One region of the Nocardia sp. NPDC050712 genome, then DNA from elsewhere that is predicted to be linked to it. Evidence: riboswitches for the same ligand, from Rfam matches in the RefSeq annotation. Region 1 holds a riboswitch; each other region holds the start of a gene.
What was found. Region 1 has a riboswitch for cobalamin ahead of AB0H76_RS19530 (ABC transporter substrate-binding protein). Riboswitches for the same ligand answer to the same signal wherever they lie in the genome.
Positions count from the first base shown of each region.

Region 2: linked by a shared signal. The riboswitch ahead of metE (5-methyltetrahydropteroyltriglutamate--homocysteine S-methyltransferase) and the one ahead of AB0H76_RS19530 (ABC transporter substrate-binding protein) in region 1 are both predicted to bind cobalamin.
Region 3: linked by a shared signal. The riboswitch ahead of AB0H76_RS26645 (CbtB-domain containing protein) and the one ahead of AB0H76_RS19530 (ABC transporter substrate-binding protein) in region 1 are both predicted to bind cobalamin.
Region 4: linked by a shared signal. The riboswitch ahead of AB0H76_RS03340 (ABC transporter substrate-binding protein) and the one ahead of AB0H76_RS19530 (ABC transporter substrate-binding protein) in region 1 are both predicted to bind cobalamin.

Region 1 covers NZ_JBFAHT010000002.1:1,836,164-1,840,349, forward strand. The annotation lists gene AB0H76_RS19525 (ABC transporter permease) at 1-576, opposite strand, end outside; gene AB0H76_RS19530 (ABC transporter substrate-binding protein) at 590-2,245, opposite strand; cobalamin riboswitch at 2,260-2,452, opposite strand; gene AB0H76_RS19535 (VOC family protein) at 2,435-2,806, opposite strand; gene AB0H76_RS19540 (non-ribosomal peptide synthase/polyketide synthase) at 2,865-4,186, opposite strand, start outside.
Region 2 covers NZ_JBFAHT010000002.1:146,575-150,760, reverse strand. The annotation lists gene AB0H76_RS11075 (methylenetetrahydrofolate reductase) at 1-20, opposite strand, end outside; gene metE (5-methyltetrahydropteroyltriglutamate--homocysteine S-methyltransferase) at 101-2,365, opposite strand; cobalamin riboswitch at 2,499-2,724, opposite strand; gene AB0H76_RS11065 (alpha/beta hydrolase-fold protein) at 2,826-4,172, opposite strand.
Region 3 covers NZ_JBFAHT010000003.1:1,343,417-1,347,602, forward strand. The annotation lists gene AB0H76_RS26625 (SRPBCC domain-containing protein) at 1-81, shown strand, start outside; gene AB0H76_RS26630 (OsmC family peroxiredoxin) at 173-613, shown strand; gene AB0H76_RS26635 (hypothetical protein) at 667-1,164, opposite strand; gene AB0H76_RS26640 (CbtA family protein) at 1,200-1,976, opposite strand; gene AB0H76_RS26645 (CbtB-domain containing protein) at 1,967-2,161, opposite strand; cobalamin riboswitch at 2,193-2,355, opposite strand; gene AB0H76_RS26650 (antibiotic biosynthesis monooxygenase) at 2,416-2,733, opposite strand; gene AB0H76_RS26655 (alpha/beta hydrolase) at 2,764-3,504, shown strand; gene AB0H76_RS26660 (A/G-specific adenine glycosylase) at 3,506-4,186, opposite strand, start outside.
Region 4 covers NZ_JBFAHT010000001.1:709,504-713,689, forward strand. The annotation lists gene AB0H76_RS03320 (TetR/AcrR family transcriptional regulator) at 1-141, shown strand, start outside; gene AB0H76_RS03325 (DUF4822 domain-containing protein) at 149-727, opposite strand; gene AB0H76_RS03330 (NADP-dependent oxidoreductase) at 758-1,768, opposite strand; gene AB0H76_RS03335 (DUF427 domain-containing protein) at 1,837-2,124, opposite strand; cobalamin riboswitch at 2,133-2,331, shown strand; gene AB0H76_RS03340 (ABC transporter substrate-binding protein) at 2,348-3,943, shown strand; gene AB0H76_RS03345 (ABC transporter permease) at 3,948-4,186, shown strand, end outside.

The sequences.
Region 1 (4,186 bases):
GTCGGACAGATCCACCGCCAGGCAGATCGCGGGCAACCACACCTGCCGCCAGGTGCCGTCCAGCGCGGCCTTGCCGAAACCCAGCCCGACCACGAACACCTGAATCAGCAACAGCGCCACCACGAATCCCGGCACCGAGGCGAACACCAGCGCCAGCCACCGGGTGCCTTGATCGGGCCACCGCCGCGGATACCGGGCCGCGAGCACGCCGAGGGCGACCGACAACGCCAGCGCGAGCGCCAGCGACGCGGACGCGAGGGTCAGCGTCGCCGGTAGCCGCTCGGCGAACTCCCCCGCCACCGGCCGCCCCGAGACGAACGACAGCCCGAAATCGCCGCGCACCACACCCCACAGCCAGTGCGCGTACTGCGCGAGCACCGGCCGATCCAGATGCAGGGTTCGTTCGAGCGCGCTGATCTGCTCGGGCGGCGGCTCCGGGACACCCTGCGCGACCAGGATCATTCGCGCCGGGTTGCCCGGAGCCAACGGCATCAGCGCCCAGATCAGCACGCTCGCGCCCAGCAGCGTCAGCAGCGCCTCGACCACCCGGCGCCGGACCGGAACGAGAACTCGCATCGCCGGAGCCGCGTCAGGCACCGGTCCGGCTGGTCAGATGCCGGCGCACGCTCGACACCCGGTAGTCGGCCCACTCCGGACCCGTCACCACGGTGAAGTACTTGAACGTGCCCGCCACCACATAGGCCTGCTCCCGCACCAGGATCTGCTGCGCCCGCTCGAGCAGGGCGTCGCGGCGGGTGGTGTCGAACTCGCCGCGCAGCTGCGCGCCGATCGCGTCGATCTCCGGATTCGCCACACCCTGGGCGTTGGACGAGCCGCCGGTGGTCCAGCGCACCAGATACGGCTGGATCGGGTCGGCGGTGCCGGAGAGCGAACCGCTCAGCGCCACCGAGGATTCCCACCCGGTCGGGTCCTTCTTGACCGCGGCGGAATCCTCGGCATTGTCGATGCGCAGCTCGAAACCGGCGCGCGCCACCTGGTCTTTCATCGCGATCGCGACATCGTTGGTCTCCGGCCCCTGAGCCTGAGTCACGAATCGCACCACCAGTTTCCGGCCGTCCTTGCCGCGGATGCCGTCGCTGCCGGGCACCCAGCCCGCCGCGTCGAGCAGCCGTTTCGCCTCGTTCAGGTCGTAGACCTGGCTGTCGGCGGCGAAGGACATGGTGGGCGGGTACAGGCCGGTGGCCGGGGCGAACTGACCGTTGCCGACGTCGGCGGCGATGCCCTGGTAGTCGATCGCCGCGGTGAACGCCTTGCGCACGGCGGTGTCGGTGAAGATCCCGGCCTTCAGATTCATCTCGACCAGCAGCGATTGCAGCGCCAACTCGGAGGACAGCACGTGCATGTCCTTGTCGCCCTGCAACTCCAGCTTGGCCGCGGTGGACGGGTAGAACGCCATATCGGCTTCGCCGCTGCGCACGCCCGCCAGCCGGGCCTGCTCGTCGGGCACCACGCGGACGGTGATCCGCCGCAGCGGCGGTGGGCCCTCCCAGTGCTTTTCGTACGGGGCGAGCACGAGATTGTCCGGTGTCCACGCGGTGATCGCGTAGGGGCCCGAGTATGCGCCGGCGCCGACGATCTTCGCCGAATCGCCGCCCGCGGCGTCCATCGCGGCGACGTCGTAGATCTGCAAGGAGTTGTCGCGCGCGGCCAGCGCGGCGGGCACCATCGCGTTCGGCGCCGGCGTCGTGATGACGACCTGCTCACCGGCCACCGTCACCGTGGTCGCCGCGTCGAGATAGACCCGGGCCGCAGCGGATTTGGCGATCTGCCTGGTCAGCGCGGCGGCCACGGCGACGGCGTCGACCGGCTTGCCGTTCTGGAAGGTGACGCCCTTGCGCAGGGTGGCCACCCAGCGGGTGTCCCCGTCGCGGGTCACCGACTCCGCCAGCCACGGCGCGACCTCGCCGGTCTCGGTGATCTGCAGCAGATTTTCCGCGACACCCCAGTCGAACAGCCAGTTGGTGCCGGTGCCGATCGGGTCCAGCCCGGCGATCTTGTAGGAGTTGTAGATCGTCAGGGCGCCGTCACCGGACGCGCGCAGCGCCCGCGCCGAAGACGCTGCGCCGCCCTCGTTCTCGTTCGACGCACAACCGGTGAAGACCATGGCGACGGCGAGCAGTCCCGCCACGACCACGGCGACCGGGGAACGGTGATGGCGGCCCGTGCCGGGCGCACCATCGGGTAGCCGCGCGGCGCGGAGCCGGCGGCGAGTTGGCACTCGCATTGTCATCCTCGTGAAGCTCGATCCTGAAAGGGCGCAGGTATCCTGGCTCCCGGATCAACGCTCGCCTTCGGCCTTCCAACCCAGGAAGGTCGTGGCCGTAGATGAAGGTCTGCTCCTCGGTCACAGTTGCGGGACAGCCCCGGATTCGCACCGGTGTTCCCTGCTGAACAAAACCTAGCAGTATGTAGGTCAGCCGCGGTGCAGTGGCGTACCGAGGATCCACTCGTGCCCGAACGGATCTCGCACCCGGCCCTGCCGGATCCCATACGGCTGATCGGCGACCTCGAACACGATCTCCCCGCCGCCCGCGGCCATCCGCTCGGCGAGCCGGTCCGGCTCGTCGACCACCACACTCAGCAACACTGTCGCAACGCTATCGACCGAGTCGGCGTCCTTGACCTGGAACAGCACGCCCCCGGGCAATTCCAGCTCCGCGAACGTCACGCGCCCGTCGGCCTCGTGCAGTTCTCCCACTTCGGCTCCGAACACCTCCCGGTAGTACTCGAGTGCCGCCTTCGCGCCCTCGACAACCAGCTTCGGTGTAACCCTCTCGATGTGCATGCTCTGATCCTCGCCGCTTCCGCCGCCGGTGGCTTGGACGTTTGTCACCTCGAGCGCGTCACAGGACCCCGCGCAGGATCCGGCCCACCAGACCCATCATCTCCGGGCGATCGAAGTCGCCGTGCGCGCAATCGACGTCGAAGATGTCCATGCGCCCGCCGATGTAGGGACGCCAGGCCGCTTCGAGCTCGCCTTTCGCATCGGCGGGCCGATTGCCTTCCACATCGATCGCGGCGGCGAAGAGGGTTGCGTCACCGTCGAAATAGGGTGTGCGGAAACCGTCGAGCAGCTTGCTGTTGTTGACGAGCACGCGTGTCGCGCGCTCGGCCAGACCCTGCACATCGGGGGATTCGAGCTGGTCGCCGAACCGGTCGGCCACCCAGTCCTGGATACCGGCCATCGCGTCGTCCTCGGAGAGATCGGGTTGCGGGCCCGAGGTGACCGGCGGCTTGCTGTCCATGATGCCCAGCAGCCCGATCGGCAGGCCCCGCCCGGCGAGTTCGCTCGCGAGCGCGTGCGCGACGATCCCGCCGTAGGACCAGCCCAGCAGGTAGTACGGCCCCTCGGGCTGGCGTTCGAGGATCTGGGCGACGTAGTCCTGGATCATCTCCGGGAAGGAGTCGGCCAGCCGGCCGCCGTTCAGGCCACGGGACTGGACGGCGATGACCGGCCGATCGGGCAGGTCCTGGCCGAGCCGCTGGTAGAACCAGCCGAGCCCACCGCCCGGGTGCAGGCACCACAGCGGTTGCTGTGTGCCCGAACGCTTCAGCACCAGCACGGGATCGAAATCCATGCCCGCGGCAACCTCGTCGTCGAGCCGTGGCGCGAGTTCGGCGACGGTGGGCGCGTCGAAGATCACCCGGACCGGCACCTCGGCGCCGAGGACGGCCCGGATCCGGCTGGTGAGTCGGGTCGCCAGCAGCGAGTGCCCGCCCAGCGCGAAGAAATCGTCGTCGATGCCGACCCGGCGCACACCCAGGATCTCGCTGAACAACTCCGCCAGGGCCTGTTCCCGGCCGGTGCGCGGGGCTCGATATTCCTTGGCGGACAGCAACTCCGGATCCGGCAGGGCCTTGCGATCGAGCTTGCCGCCGGCGGTCAGCGGCACCGATTCCAGCACCATGACCGTCGCGGGCACCATGAACTCCGGCAACCGCTCGGCCGCCCAGCGCCGCACATCGGCGGCCAGCAGACCCGCCTGCGGATTGTTCGCGCAGCCGCCCAGTACGCCCACCGAGGCGGGCGTGCGGTACACATCGGTCATCGGGCGGTCCGCCACCCGGCCGAGTTCGAGGAAGACCGCTTCCATGCGCCCCGGCTGCGCGGACCAGGTGACGGCCGTGGCGTAGCCGAGTTCGCGGCCCAGCACGTGCAGATCCT
Region 2 (4,186 bases), 1.7 Mb from region 1:
CGTTCGAGTTCGGCATTCATGATTACTTCCCAGGGGGTGGAAATGACGTGGAAACCGCTGGACCGCCGGGTGTTTCCCGAGGAAACACCCGGCGGAACGCTCAGCGCAGGGCCTGTGCCGCCGCGACGAGGTTGCGCAGCGACGCCACCACCTCTTCGGTGTGGCGGGTCTTCAGGCCGCAGTCCGGATTCACCCAGAGCCGCTCGGCCGGAACGGCTTTCAGCGCCGCGGCCAGCGACCGCTCGATCTCCTCGGCGCCCGGCACACGCGGCGAGTGGATGTCGTAGACACCCGGGCCGACACCGAGGTCGAAACCGGCGGCGTTGAGGTCGTCGAGCACCTCCATGTGCGAACGCGCGGCCTCGATCGAGGTGACGTCGGCATCCAATTCCGCGATGGCGCCGATGATCTCACCGAACTCCGAGTAGCACAGGTGGGTGTGCACCTGCGTGCCGTCGGCCACGCCGGAGGTCGAGAGCCGGAACGCGTCCACCGCCCACGCCAGGTACGCCGCCTGATCGGCCTTGCGCAGCGGCAGCAGCTCGCGCAGCGCGGGCTCGTCGACCTGGATGACGCCGATCCCGGCCGCCTCCAGATCCACCGTCTCGTCCCGGATCGCCAGCGCGATCTGGCGCGCGGAGTCGGCGCGCGGCTGATCGTCGCGCACGAAGGACCACGCCAGGATGGTCACCGGGCCGGTCAGCATGCCCTTGACCGGCTTGGCAGTCAGCGACTGGGCGTAGGTGCTCCATTCGACCGTCATCGCCGACGGGCGCACCACGTCACCGAACAGGATCGGCGGGCGCACGCAACGGGTGCCGTAGGACTGCACCCAGGCGTTGGCGGTCGCGGCGAAACCGTCGAGCTGCTCGGCGAAGTACTGCACCATGTCGTTACGTTCCGGCTCGCCGTGCACCAGCACGTCCAGACCGATTTCTTCCTGGAGCGCAATGACTTCGGCGATCTCGGCGCGCATCCGGTTGTCGTACTCGGCCTGGTCGATCTGTCCCTTGCGCAGTTCGGCGCGGGCCACCCGGATCCGGCTGGTCTGCGGGAACGAACCGATGGTGGTGGTCGGGAGCAGCGGCAGATTCAGCCGTCGCTGCTGCAGCACCCGGCGCTCGTCGGCCGGGGTCCGGCTGATCGCGTCGGCGTCCAGCTCGGCCAGGCGGGCGCGCACCGACTCGACCCGCAGGCGCGGATCGGCCTTGCGGTCGGCGACGGCTGTGCGCGCGATCTCGAGTGCCTCGGCGACCGCGTCCTCGCCGTCGTGCAGCGCGGTGGCCAGCACCCGGACCTCGGCGATCTTCTCCGCGCCGAAGGCCAGCCAGCTGCGCAGGCGCGGCTCCAGATCCGGTTCGGTGTCCAGGCCGTAGGGCACGTGCAACAGCGAGCAGGAACTCGACACCGCGACCGTCGCGCCACCGGCGCGCAGGTCACGCAGCACCGGCAGGGCCAGGTCGGGATCGACGCGCCACACGTTGTGGCCGTCCACGACGCCGGCCACGATCAGGGTGTCGCTCAGCGCCGCCGCGGCCGCCACGTCGGCGGCGCCACCCGCGGCGAGGTCGATCGCGATGCCGTCGACCCCGGTCTCCGCCAGCGCCGGCAGCACCGCACCGAGGCGGCCGAAGTAGGTGGCGACCAGCAACGCGGGCCGGGACATGGCCGCGGCCAGCCGCCGATAGGCGGTGTAGACCGTGGCCTGCTCGGTGTCGCTCAGATCGGTGACGAGCGCGGGCTCGTCGAGCTGCACCCATTCCGCGCCGGCCGCGGCCAGCTGCCCGAGCAGTTGCTCGTAGAGCGGCAGCAGATCGGGCAGGCGGTCCAGCAGATCGCTGCCGTCGACCGACTTGGCCAGCTTCAGGAAGGTGACCGGGCCGACCAGCACCGGCCGGGCCGGAATCCCCAGCTGCCGCGCCTCTTCCAGCTCGGCGAGCAGCTTTTCCGGATGCAGCGCGAAGGCCGTCGTGGCGGCGAGCTCGGGCACCAGGTAGTGGTAGTTGGTGTCGAACCACTTGGTCATCTCGAGCGGCGCGACGTCGGCGGTGCCGCGCGCGGCGGCGAAGTACCGGTCCAGCTCGTCGTCGATCCCGGCGACCCGCTCGGGCAGCGCGCCCAGCAGTGCCGCGGTGTCGAGCACGTGGTCGTAGTAGGAGAAGGTCCCGACCGGAACCGAATCCAGGCCCGCGTCCCGGGCGGCGGTGAGCGCGACGGTGCGCAGGCCGGCGGCGACCTCGTGCAGCGCGGCGGCGTCCAGGCGTCCGGCCCAGTACGCCTCGACGGCGCGCTTGAGTTCCCGGTGCGGGCCGATGCGCGGCAGTCCGAGGACCGTGGCGGTGAAGATGTTCTGCGGGTTCGGCATTGATGAACTCCATGGTCAGCAGCTGATGGCCGCCGCCCATCACGAGCGCACGCACGAGGAGCCCACACGCACTACCCGTGCCCGGGTCTACTCGGCGCAACGCCCAATCCACGAGGCGACAACCGCCGGATACGGCGTATCCGGCACAACGGGCAGGTCTTCGGACTCGCGTGCGTCGGCCCGATACTCGGGTCGGCCCGGATTCGAATCCCGGGATGCCTACTGACCGTCGCTTCCCAGGCTGTGCCCAGTGCGTTGTTGACGGCTGTCGTTCACGCTCACCGCTGCGGGACAGCCCCGGATTCTCACCGGGTTCCCTCTAACCCGATCGCGTGCGAACACGCTTTCGGGCTTCGACGCCGACGAATGGGTCAGGGGCTCCTTCGACACCACCACGGCGAACCAGCTGCGACGGAGGAATATACCGGATGCCCGGATTCGGCTGCACCGCGCGCCGGTCTCAGCCGATCCGCACGGTCGCCGTTCGCGTCGCGCCGGCCGCGCCGGGACCGAATTGCTGCTGCCAGGCGGGCGGGCCAAGCTCGACGACGAAGGTGAGCCGGCCGTCCGAATCCGCGGACACGTCCGCCGGCGTGCCATCGACCGTCACCGTCGGTGCGCCGGATCCGCGCGGGAGCGGCGGCGTCGTGATCGTGGTCCGGCCGGAGCCGGTGATCGTGAGCCCACCGGAATCGGCCGCGGCGAGGTCGAGGAATTCGACCGCGCGCCGCGGATCGGCCCGCACGGACCAGCCCCAGACCTCGAAAGCCGGCTCGATCGAACGGAAGTCGAAGCGCTCGGGCACCGCGGGCGGGTCGGCGAAGACCTGCTCGAAGCGCCGGGTCGCCTGGCGTATCTGCGCTTCGAACAGCGCGACACCGTGGCAGCCCCACGGCATATCCACCCAGTGATGCGCGATGCCGTGCGCGCTCAGCACCGCGTGCATGCTCGAGCTGGGGGGATGGACGAGCTCGCGCTCCAGCGCACAGCCGATCGACGCTTCGACCGGCGTCTCGCCGTGGGCCGGATCGTAGACGCCGTTGCCGGTGTAGAGCTGGAGATCGACGCCGCGGAGATTTCCGGCCAGATCGGCCGGATTGTGTCCACGCCAGCGGATCTCCTCGGTCGCGCGCGGTCCGTAGATCGCGTCGGGCCGCCCGCCCTGAATGAGCGGCGCTTGGGACAGCACATTCCAGGTGATCGGCAGATTGGTGTCGGGTACGCCGGACAGGCTCGCCGCCGCGACGAACCGATCCGGATGCCGGGCGCTGAGCAGCATCGTCCCGAAACCGCCCATGGATTCGCCCATGATCGCGCGATGCGCGCGGTCCGGGACGGTGCGAAAGTTCGCGTCGACCAGGGGAATGAGCTGCTCGATCACGAACGACTCGTATTTCGGCGAACGGTCCGCGTCGTTGTCGAGCCAGTCGGACCAGAATCCCGCGTCGCCGCGCGGCGCGACGACGATCGACGGGTACGAGGCGGTGTTCGCCTCGCCGTCGTAGGTGGCGCGAAAGGTGGTCTGGTCGTGGCCGGTACCGGCGAGGTAGTAGGTCACCGGCCAGCGTTGCGCGCCGTCCGCGCGATATCCGGCCGGGAAGGTCACCTCCACGGGCACCGGGTCGGCGAACGCGTCCGTCGCCACGGTGAGGCCAAGGGTGCGCTCGGTCAGCCACTGCCGGTCGACGATCGAGACGGCCTGCGGCGGGGGCGGCTGGGCAGCAGCGGGCGCTGCCGCGAGCGCGATGCCCACGCCCGTCGCGGCGCACAGCCGGTGCCACGACCGCGCGAAAGTTGGTGCGGGCATAGGTAACTCCTTCT
Region 3 (4,186 bases), on a different contig from region 1:
GCGACCGAAGCGGCGCGCGACCGGCATCGCGCCGCGTGGCCGCGGGTGCTCGAACAACTCGATCGCCGCACCGCGCCGTGAGCGCGCTGACCACAAGCCGGTAACCGCCTCGCGGACCGATCGCGGCGAGTAGGTTCGTGGCGACGAATCGAAACCCCTTGAAAGGACCGTGATGCCAACACGTACCGCACGCACCGCCTGGACCGGCGGGCTGCAGGACGGCTCCGGGCAGGTCGACCTGGCCAGCTCCGGCGCCGGCAAGTTCGACGTGTCGTTCCCGAAGCGTTCGGCCGAGAACGCCGACGGCACGACCAGCCCGGAGGAGCTCATCGCCGCCGCGCATTCGTCCTGCTTCGCGATGGCGCTCTCGGCGCAGATCGCGAATGCGGGCGGGACCCCGGAGAGCTTGGACGTGAGCGCCGATGTCACCCTGGGGCCGGACTCGGCGGGCGGTTTCCGGATCAGCGAGATCAAGCTGACGGTGCGCGGCCGGGTATCGGGCCTGGACGCCGACGGGTTCGCCGCCGCGGCGGCGGCCGCCAAGGCGGGCTGCCCGGTGAGCAAGGCCCTGGCCGGCGTCGACACCGTCACCCTCGACGCCGCGCTCGTGTAATTCGCACTGCCGCTTGGTTCTTCGCGTACCACGGGTACGCGGGGAGCCATGCGTCAGGCGCGGAAGTAGGGGCGGGCGGTGCGGTGGTACATCGCCGGGATCGCGATCAGCACCGCAAGCACGTGGCCGGCCCGGAGTATCGCGATGCCGACGCCGCTGGCCGTGACGTTGTCGAAGAGGTCACCGAAGTCGTTGGCGGACAACACGGCTCGGATCGGCTCCACGAGGAGCGAGGCCAGACCCAGCAGGCCGAGACCGAAGGTCAGGACCAGGCGAGCCCAGCGGTCGCCGTGCGTCATCCGGATGGCCACGGCCAGCACGACGAGGTAGATCACCGCGCGCATGGCCAGACCGGTCGCCAGGCCGCCGAGATCGGCGCCGGACCGTTCCACGATCAACGCCGCCTGCGCGAGCGCCTCGGCCACGCCGGCGAGCAGGGCGGCGACCAGTGCGCCGAAGGCCAGCGTGACCGAGCGCGGCGCCCGTGCGGGCTCCCGGATCGGTGCGAGCGAAAGACTGTGGGGCCATACGGAAAAGGCAGTGCCGGTCATGAGACCGACACTGCCCTCGACGTTCTGGTTCCGGATCACCCCGCGGTAGCGACCGGTTCTCGTACCTCGGTGCTATTGCGAGCGGCGAATTCGGTCAGCGCCGCGAAGCCGAGCCCGAGCGCGGCCCACAGGGTCGCGGTCTGGGCCAGCGAGGCCACCCGGAACTGCCACAGCAGACTCGGCGGGAAGTCCGCCTTCACCTCGTCCACACCCGGCAGGAAGACGTACCCGAGCGTGAGCAGCAGCACGAAGACCGCCACCCCGGCGATCAGCCGGACGGTGCCGAGCTGCGCCGCGAGCAGTTTGTAGACGTAGGTCCCGGCGCCGACAGCGGCCAGGCCGAGCAGCACCGCGGCGACCCAGAGCAGCGTGCGGTCGTTGATCGTCTCCGGGTCGCCCACCGCGGGCGGGTTCGCCGGATATTTGAAGAAGGGCACCGCGACGATCGCGAGCCAGCCACCGGCCGCGAGGGCCAAGGCCAGCCGCGGTCCGGTCAGCGTGCTGTGCCGCCGTGCGACATGGGCGACCGAAGCGAAGATGGCGCCGAGCGCGAGCCCGGCCAGGCCGAGCGCCAGGAATTGGCCGCCCTTCTGCCCGTCCCGGCTGACCAGGGGTTCTTCCTCGTCGCCGTGCGAATGACCGGCCTCGGCGCCCGGCGACTCGGCCGCCGCGGCGGCTTCCTCGATGGCGATGGCGGCGTCGATCTTGGGTTCGCCGACGAAGTAGCCCACCGACGCGGCCAGCAGGCCGGCGATCAAGCCGGCCAGCAGACCACGGATCAGCAGGGTCTTGAGACTTCCGATCAATGGCACGGGAGCCCCAGCAGGTGGCGTCCGTCGTGCATCAGCTCATGCATGAACATCCCGCTGCGCGAGATGGCGCCCTGATCGAAACCGACCAGGTACAGCGTGAGCAGTGCGAGAAGAACGACACCTACCGTGACCAGCACGGTTGCCAGCGAATCGGTTGCCCGGGTGGGGGTATGCGCGATGGCCATGAATTCCTCCTAGGGATACGCGTCCCCGTCGAGTGGTCCGTGCGATGGGTGCCGGTGTCTGGCTTCCCGGCACCTGGGAGCACCCGGTGCATGGATCACAGTGGCGCGACCGCTCCGGCTTCACACCGGATTACCGCATCACCCTCGCGTCTGTCCTTCGAACTGTGACAGGAGCAGGCAGCTGCCGTCAACACGCGTATCCGAGATATGGGAATGCCCGGCGCGCCGCAGCTCGCCGGGCATTTCGTGGCAGCTCAGGAGGCGGCGGCGGGGGAGACCTCGAGCACGACCTCGAACTCCAGCAGCGAGGCGCCGGTCGACACCGGCTTCTTGTCGCCGCTGCCGGCATGCGCGGTGCGGGCCGGGCCGTCGCGCCACGCGGCGAACGACTCCTCCGAATCCCACTGGGTGACCACGAAATACCGGTTGTCCCCGGCGGTCGGGCGCAGCAGCTGGAAGCCCAGGAAACCGGGCGAGCCCTCCACCGCGTGCGCACGCTGGGCGAACCGCTTCTCCAACTCGGGGCCCGCGCCCTCCGGAACCTCGATCGCGTTGATCTTCACTACAGCCATGACCCGAGTCTATGCGGCAGAATCTGGGCGGTGTTGTACGACGAGGGCGGGGCAGGCACGCCGATCCTGCTGCTACATGGCTTGATGGGCAGTGCGCGCACCTGGGGCGATCACCTGGACTGGCTGCGCGGATACGGGCACGTCTACACCTTCGACGCGGCCGGTCACGGCCGGCCGGCACCGGCCGAGCTGACGACCGAGGCCTTCGTCACCGACCTCACCGCCGCCACCGCGAGCGTCGCCGAGCCGATGGTGGTGATCGGGCACTCGATGGGCGCGCTGCACGGCTGGGTGTTCGCCGCCCAGCATCCCGAGCGGGTCCGCGGGCTGGTGGTCGAGGACATCGCGCCGGACTTCAAGGGCCGCACCGCCGCGGGCTGGGCCGCCATGATCGAGGCCTGGCCGCAGCCGTTCCCGGACGCCGACGCGGTCCTGGACTACTTCGGCCCGGTCGCCGGGCGCTACTTCCTGAACTCCTTCGAGCACGGTCCCGACGGCTACCGCCTGCACGGCTCGGTCGCCACCTTCCGCGACATCTCCGAGGAGTGGGGCACCCGCGACTTCTGGACCGAATGGCAGGCGGTGCGCGCACCGACGCTGCTCATCGAGGGCGAATTCACCATCACCCCGCCGGGGCAGATGCGCGAAATGGCGGCCGGCAACCCGAACGCCACCTACGCGCTGATCCCCGATGCCGGGCATCTCGTGCACGACGACCAACCCGAGCTCTACCGCGCCGAGGTAGAGGCGTTCCTGCGGCGCCTGAGCTGACTCAGGCGACCGGGCTGCCCTCGCCGGCCAGCGCGAACAATCCGTCCTCGGTCTGCTCGATCAGCCCGTCGACGAGCAGCGAATCCAGCGCCCGCGCGCGCTGCCCGGGATCCCGCGTCCACGCGAGATCCAGGCGCACCCGCTCCACCGGCCCGGTCGCGGCGCGCAGCACGTCCAGCAGCCGGCCCCGGGCCTGGCGGTCGGTGCCCTCGTATTTCTGCACTCGGCGCACTGTTTCGGAAGCGGGCCGCCCGGCCTCGATCCAGGCGCAGCGCGGCAGCGGGCACACCGCGCACTGCGGATTGCGCGCTGTGCACACTGTCGCACCGAGCTCCATCAGCGCGGCCGAGAATTTCGCGGCCGCGGCGACCTCCACCGGCAGCAGCGCCTCGGTCTCGGGCAGGTCGCGGGTGGCCGGATTCCCGGCCTCGGCCCGCCCGTGCACCGCCCGGGCGACCACCCGGCGAACATTGGTGTCCACCACCGGCACTCGCTGGCCGTAGGCGAAGCAGGCCACCGCCCGGGCGGTATACGCGCCGATACCGGGCAACCCGAGCAGCACGTCCACCTCGGCGGGCACCTCGTCGCCGTGCCGCTCGGCGAGCACCCGCGCGCACTCGTGCAACCGCAGGGCCCGCCGCGGATAGCCCAGCTTGCCCCAGGCGCGCAATACCTCGGCCTG
Region 4 (4,186 bases), on a different contig from region 1:
ACGGTGGAGATGGCCACGCCCGAACTGGTGCAGTGGCAGATCACCTACATCGTCGGCGGATTGGAGGCGACGCTGGCGCGCGTCCTCGCGGGCGGGCGGCCGCCGCTGGCAGCCGGGCCCGCACTGGCGGACCCGGCCTAGCGTCGCGCTACCGCGGCTCCGGGTGGGTCGTGGGTGTGTGGATGATGTCGTAGTAGACGGCCTTGTCGGCGGCATCGGGATACACGCGGTAGGTGAATTCCTTGTCGTCGAGCGCGACGATGTCGACCGTGCGCCGGGACTGTTCCTGTCCGGCTTCGTTCTTCACGACGATGGTGCGGGTCTTGCCGTCCGGCGAGACGGTCCAGTCACCGCGCATCTTGGGGGAGTCGTCGAGGTTGACCATGGTGAAGGTGCCGTCCGGCTTGAAGTAGGCGTAGCCGACGTAGTTCTTGACGTTGTCGTCGGTCAGCGGGACCTCGGTGCCTGAGGCGTTGGTCGCCGAGGTCGTCTCCCAGGCCGTGGCGGCCAGGGTCGCGGCGGGCGTACCCGGCTGGACCGACGAGGGCATCGGGGCCGAAGACGCGGTGGACATCGCGGCGGACGTGCTCGTCGATGTGGTGACGGTCGACGTGCTCGAACTGTTGTCGTCAGTGTCGTCACTGCTGCATGCACCGAGCAGGCCGAGCGTCGCGGTGGCCGCGGCAAGGGCCACGACCTTCTTCGTCAGCATCTGTTTATCGGTCATCGCACCGATGCTAGTTATCGACTAGCAAACTCAAGGCCGATTGATGAGAAGCACGACCTTCCCCGTCCCGTGACCATGCTCCATCTCCTGATGCGCCAGCGCCGCGTGCTCCAGGCGGAAGGTGCGGGCCGGGCCCGCCAAGCGGAACTTGCCGCTGCGGATATCCTCGGCAACCTTTCCGGCCAGGTCCACCAGCGGCCGCCCGGGCGGACAGTCGGCGGCGGACTCGCCCAGCCAGGTGCCGGAGTAGCCGACTACCGATTCGGCACAGCGGAAGGCGTCGTACACCGCGTCGACGCCGTGCAGGGCGGCGGCGACCACCCCGAGTTGCGCGGCGGCGAAATCGGCGATGGCGATGATCCGGCCGGTGTCGCCGCGCAGGGCGATCGCCGCGGGCAGGCCGCCGTGCTGTGCGGTGTCGAACACCGCGTCGACACCGTGCGGGGCCAGGGCCCAGACCCGATCGGCGAGGCCGTCCCCATAGGTTGTCGGTATCGCGCCGAGCGCGCGGACGAGGTCCTGATTGCGTTCGCAGGCCGTGCCGATCACGGTGACGCCCGCGGCGACCGCGAGCTGCACCGCCATCGAGCCGACCACGCCCGAGGCCCCGTTGACCAGCAGTGTCTCCCCGGCCCGCACCCGCAGCATGGCCAGCACCTTCGCGGCGGTGTTCACCGCGATCGGCAGTGCGACGGCGTCGGCCCAGTCCAGCCCCGCCGGTTTACGCGCCAGCGCACTGCTCAGGGCGTACTCGGCGTAGCCACCGGCCTGCGTCCAGCCGAACACCTCGTCGCCGACCGCGAAGCCGCGGGCGTCGGGGCCGAGCGCGTCGACCGTGCCGGCCACCTCCCAGCCCGGGTACTGCGGAAACCGGTTGTCCCCGAAGGTCAGGATGCCGGAGCGCGTCTTCCAGTCCGAGGCGTTCACCGCGGCCGCGCGCACCGCGACCCGGACCTGGTCGCCGGTGGGCTCGGGCACCGGGATCTCGACGGGCCGCAGTACTTCCGGCCCGCCGAACTCGTCGAACGCAATCGCCCGCATAGTGCCCACCCTAGGGCTATGAGCTGGGCTTTTGCCCGAACAACACAGTCACTGGCCGGGCACCGGGCTCACTCGTCGGTCACGACGACCCCGCGCCAGAACGCCACGTGATCCTTGATCTGCGCGGCGGCTTCCTTGGGCGTGGGGTAGTACCAGGCGGCGTCCTCGTTCGTTTCGCCGTCCACCTCCAGCGTGTAGTAGCCGGCGGTGCCCTTCCACGGACAGACCGTCTGCGTCTCGGAGCTCTTCAGGTACGCGGCGTGCACGGATTCGGCCGGGAAGTAGTGGTTGCCTTCCACGATCTCGGTCTTGTCGCTCTGCGCGATGACGACGCCGTTCCAGGTTGCGGTTGCCATGTCTCCACTATGGCGAGGATCTCGGATGCCCGCCAGCCGGTAGGGTTTCCAACCGGCGTAGGGAACACCGGTGTGAATCCGGGGCTGTCCCGCAACTGTCACCGAGGAGCGATCCACCGTCTACGGCCACGACCTGCCCAGGTTGGAAGGCCGGTGGGGAGCGTTGATCCGGGAGCCAGGATACCTGCGCCCGCGGTACCGGGATCACCCCACGAGGATGGCTATGAACAACTACATGATGGGACGACCCGGTTTCGGGCGTCGAAAGTTCCTGCTCACCAGCGCGGGCGCGCTCGGCGTCGCCGCACTGGGCGGCACGGCGGTGCTCACGGGCTGTGGCACCGAGAGCGGCCCGGCGGGCGCCGAGGGGCCGCCGCGCGACGGCGGCCGGTTGCGGTCGGCGATCGCCGGCCGGTCGGCGAGTGCGGACGTGCTCGATCCGCATCGGGCCGGCAGTTCGGCGGGCGGCGCGGTGTCGAAGAACGTGTGGGACAAGCTGGTTGCCTACAACAACGACCTGACGCTGCGCTATCGCCTGGCGGAATCGTTGCAGCCCAACGCCGATGGCAGCGAGTGGCGGATCACGCTGCGCCCGGGCGTGCGGTTCAGCGACGGCAGCCCGCTGACCGCGCGCGATGTGCTCTGGAGTTTCGAGCGGATGCTCGATCCGGCCAAGCAGTCCTCGGGTGACCTCGCGGTGGTCGACATGACGCGCACCCGGGCCGACGGCGATCTCGGCGTGGTGGTGGCGATGAAAACGCCACTGGCGGACTTCGGTTCGGTGCTGGCGGGCTGGTACTGCTACATCGTCAAGGACGGCACCGGCGTCATCGACGGCTCGGTCCTGCCGGTCGGCACCGGCCCGTTCGTGTTGCAGAGCTGGTCGCCGGGCGACCGAACCCTGTTGCGGCGCAACGATCGATACTGGGACGGTCGGCCGCACCTCGACGAGGTCGAGATCATCCAGATCGCGGAGACCGAGGCGCGGGTGAACGCCTTCCTGTCCGGCGAAGCCGATGTGGTGCATGAGATCTCGTACCTGCAGGCGCGCACGCTGGAGAGCGATCCGGACACCACGGTGGTGGTGCCGCCCGCGGGTTTGATGGGCGCGTTCCAGATGCGGGTGGACACCGCGCCGTTCGACGACCCGCGGGTGCGGCAGGCCATGCGCCTGGCCGTGAATCGCGAGGCCATGGTCGAGGCTGTGTACTACGGCTACGCCGAGATCGGCAACGACGTCTACGGCAACAGCGCGCCGTACTACAACAACACGCTGCCGCAGCGCACCTACGATCCGCAGCGGGCGCGGGAACTGTTGCGCGCGGCCGGGCGGGAGAACCTCACGGTGACCCTGCCGACCGCGGACGGCATGCCGGGCATGCTCGAATCCGCGACCCTGTTCGCCGAGCACGCGAAAGCCGCCGGTATCACCGTCAACCTGGAATCGGTGCCCGCGGACACCTATTTCTCGCAGGTCAGCGGCAAGGCCGCGCTCAGCCATATCGGCTGGTGGAACTACAGTCTCGACTACTTCTACGGCCAGACCATGACGAGCGGCGCGCCCAGCAACGGCACCGGGTGGCGGCGGCCGGGCTGGGACGAGAAATTCGCCCAGGCGCGCGCGGCCATGGATCCGCAGCGCCGGCGCGAGCTGTATTTCCAACTCCAGGACGAACTCTGGAACGAGGGCGGCTACATCCTGCACAGCTTCGCCAAGCGACCGGACGCCGCCAAGAAGCACGTGGGCGGGGTCCGCAACGGTGTGCCCGGCACCGACGACTGGGCCAATTACCAGTCCACCTGGCTGGCCGCCCGGTAACACCGTGCTCGGATATATCGCCCGGCGCGGCGCCGGCGGGATCGGGATCCTCGCCGCCGTCGCGCTGCTGGTGTTCGCGCTCTTCGAAGCTTTGGATTCGGACGCGGCCACGGTATTGCTGTCCCGCACCGGCGGCGGTGATCCGACGCCGGAGCAGCTGGCGACGATGCGCGCCCAGCTCGGCCTGGACCGGCCCGCGCCGATTCGCTTCGCGGACTGGATGTCCGGGTTCCTGCACGGCGA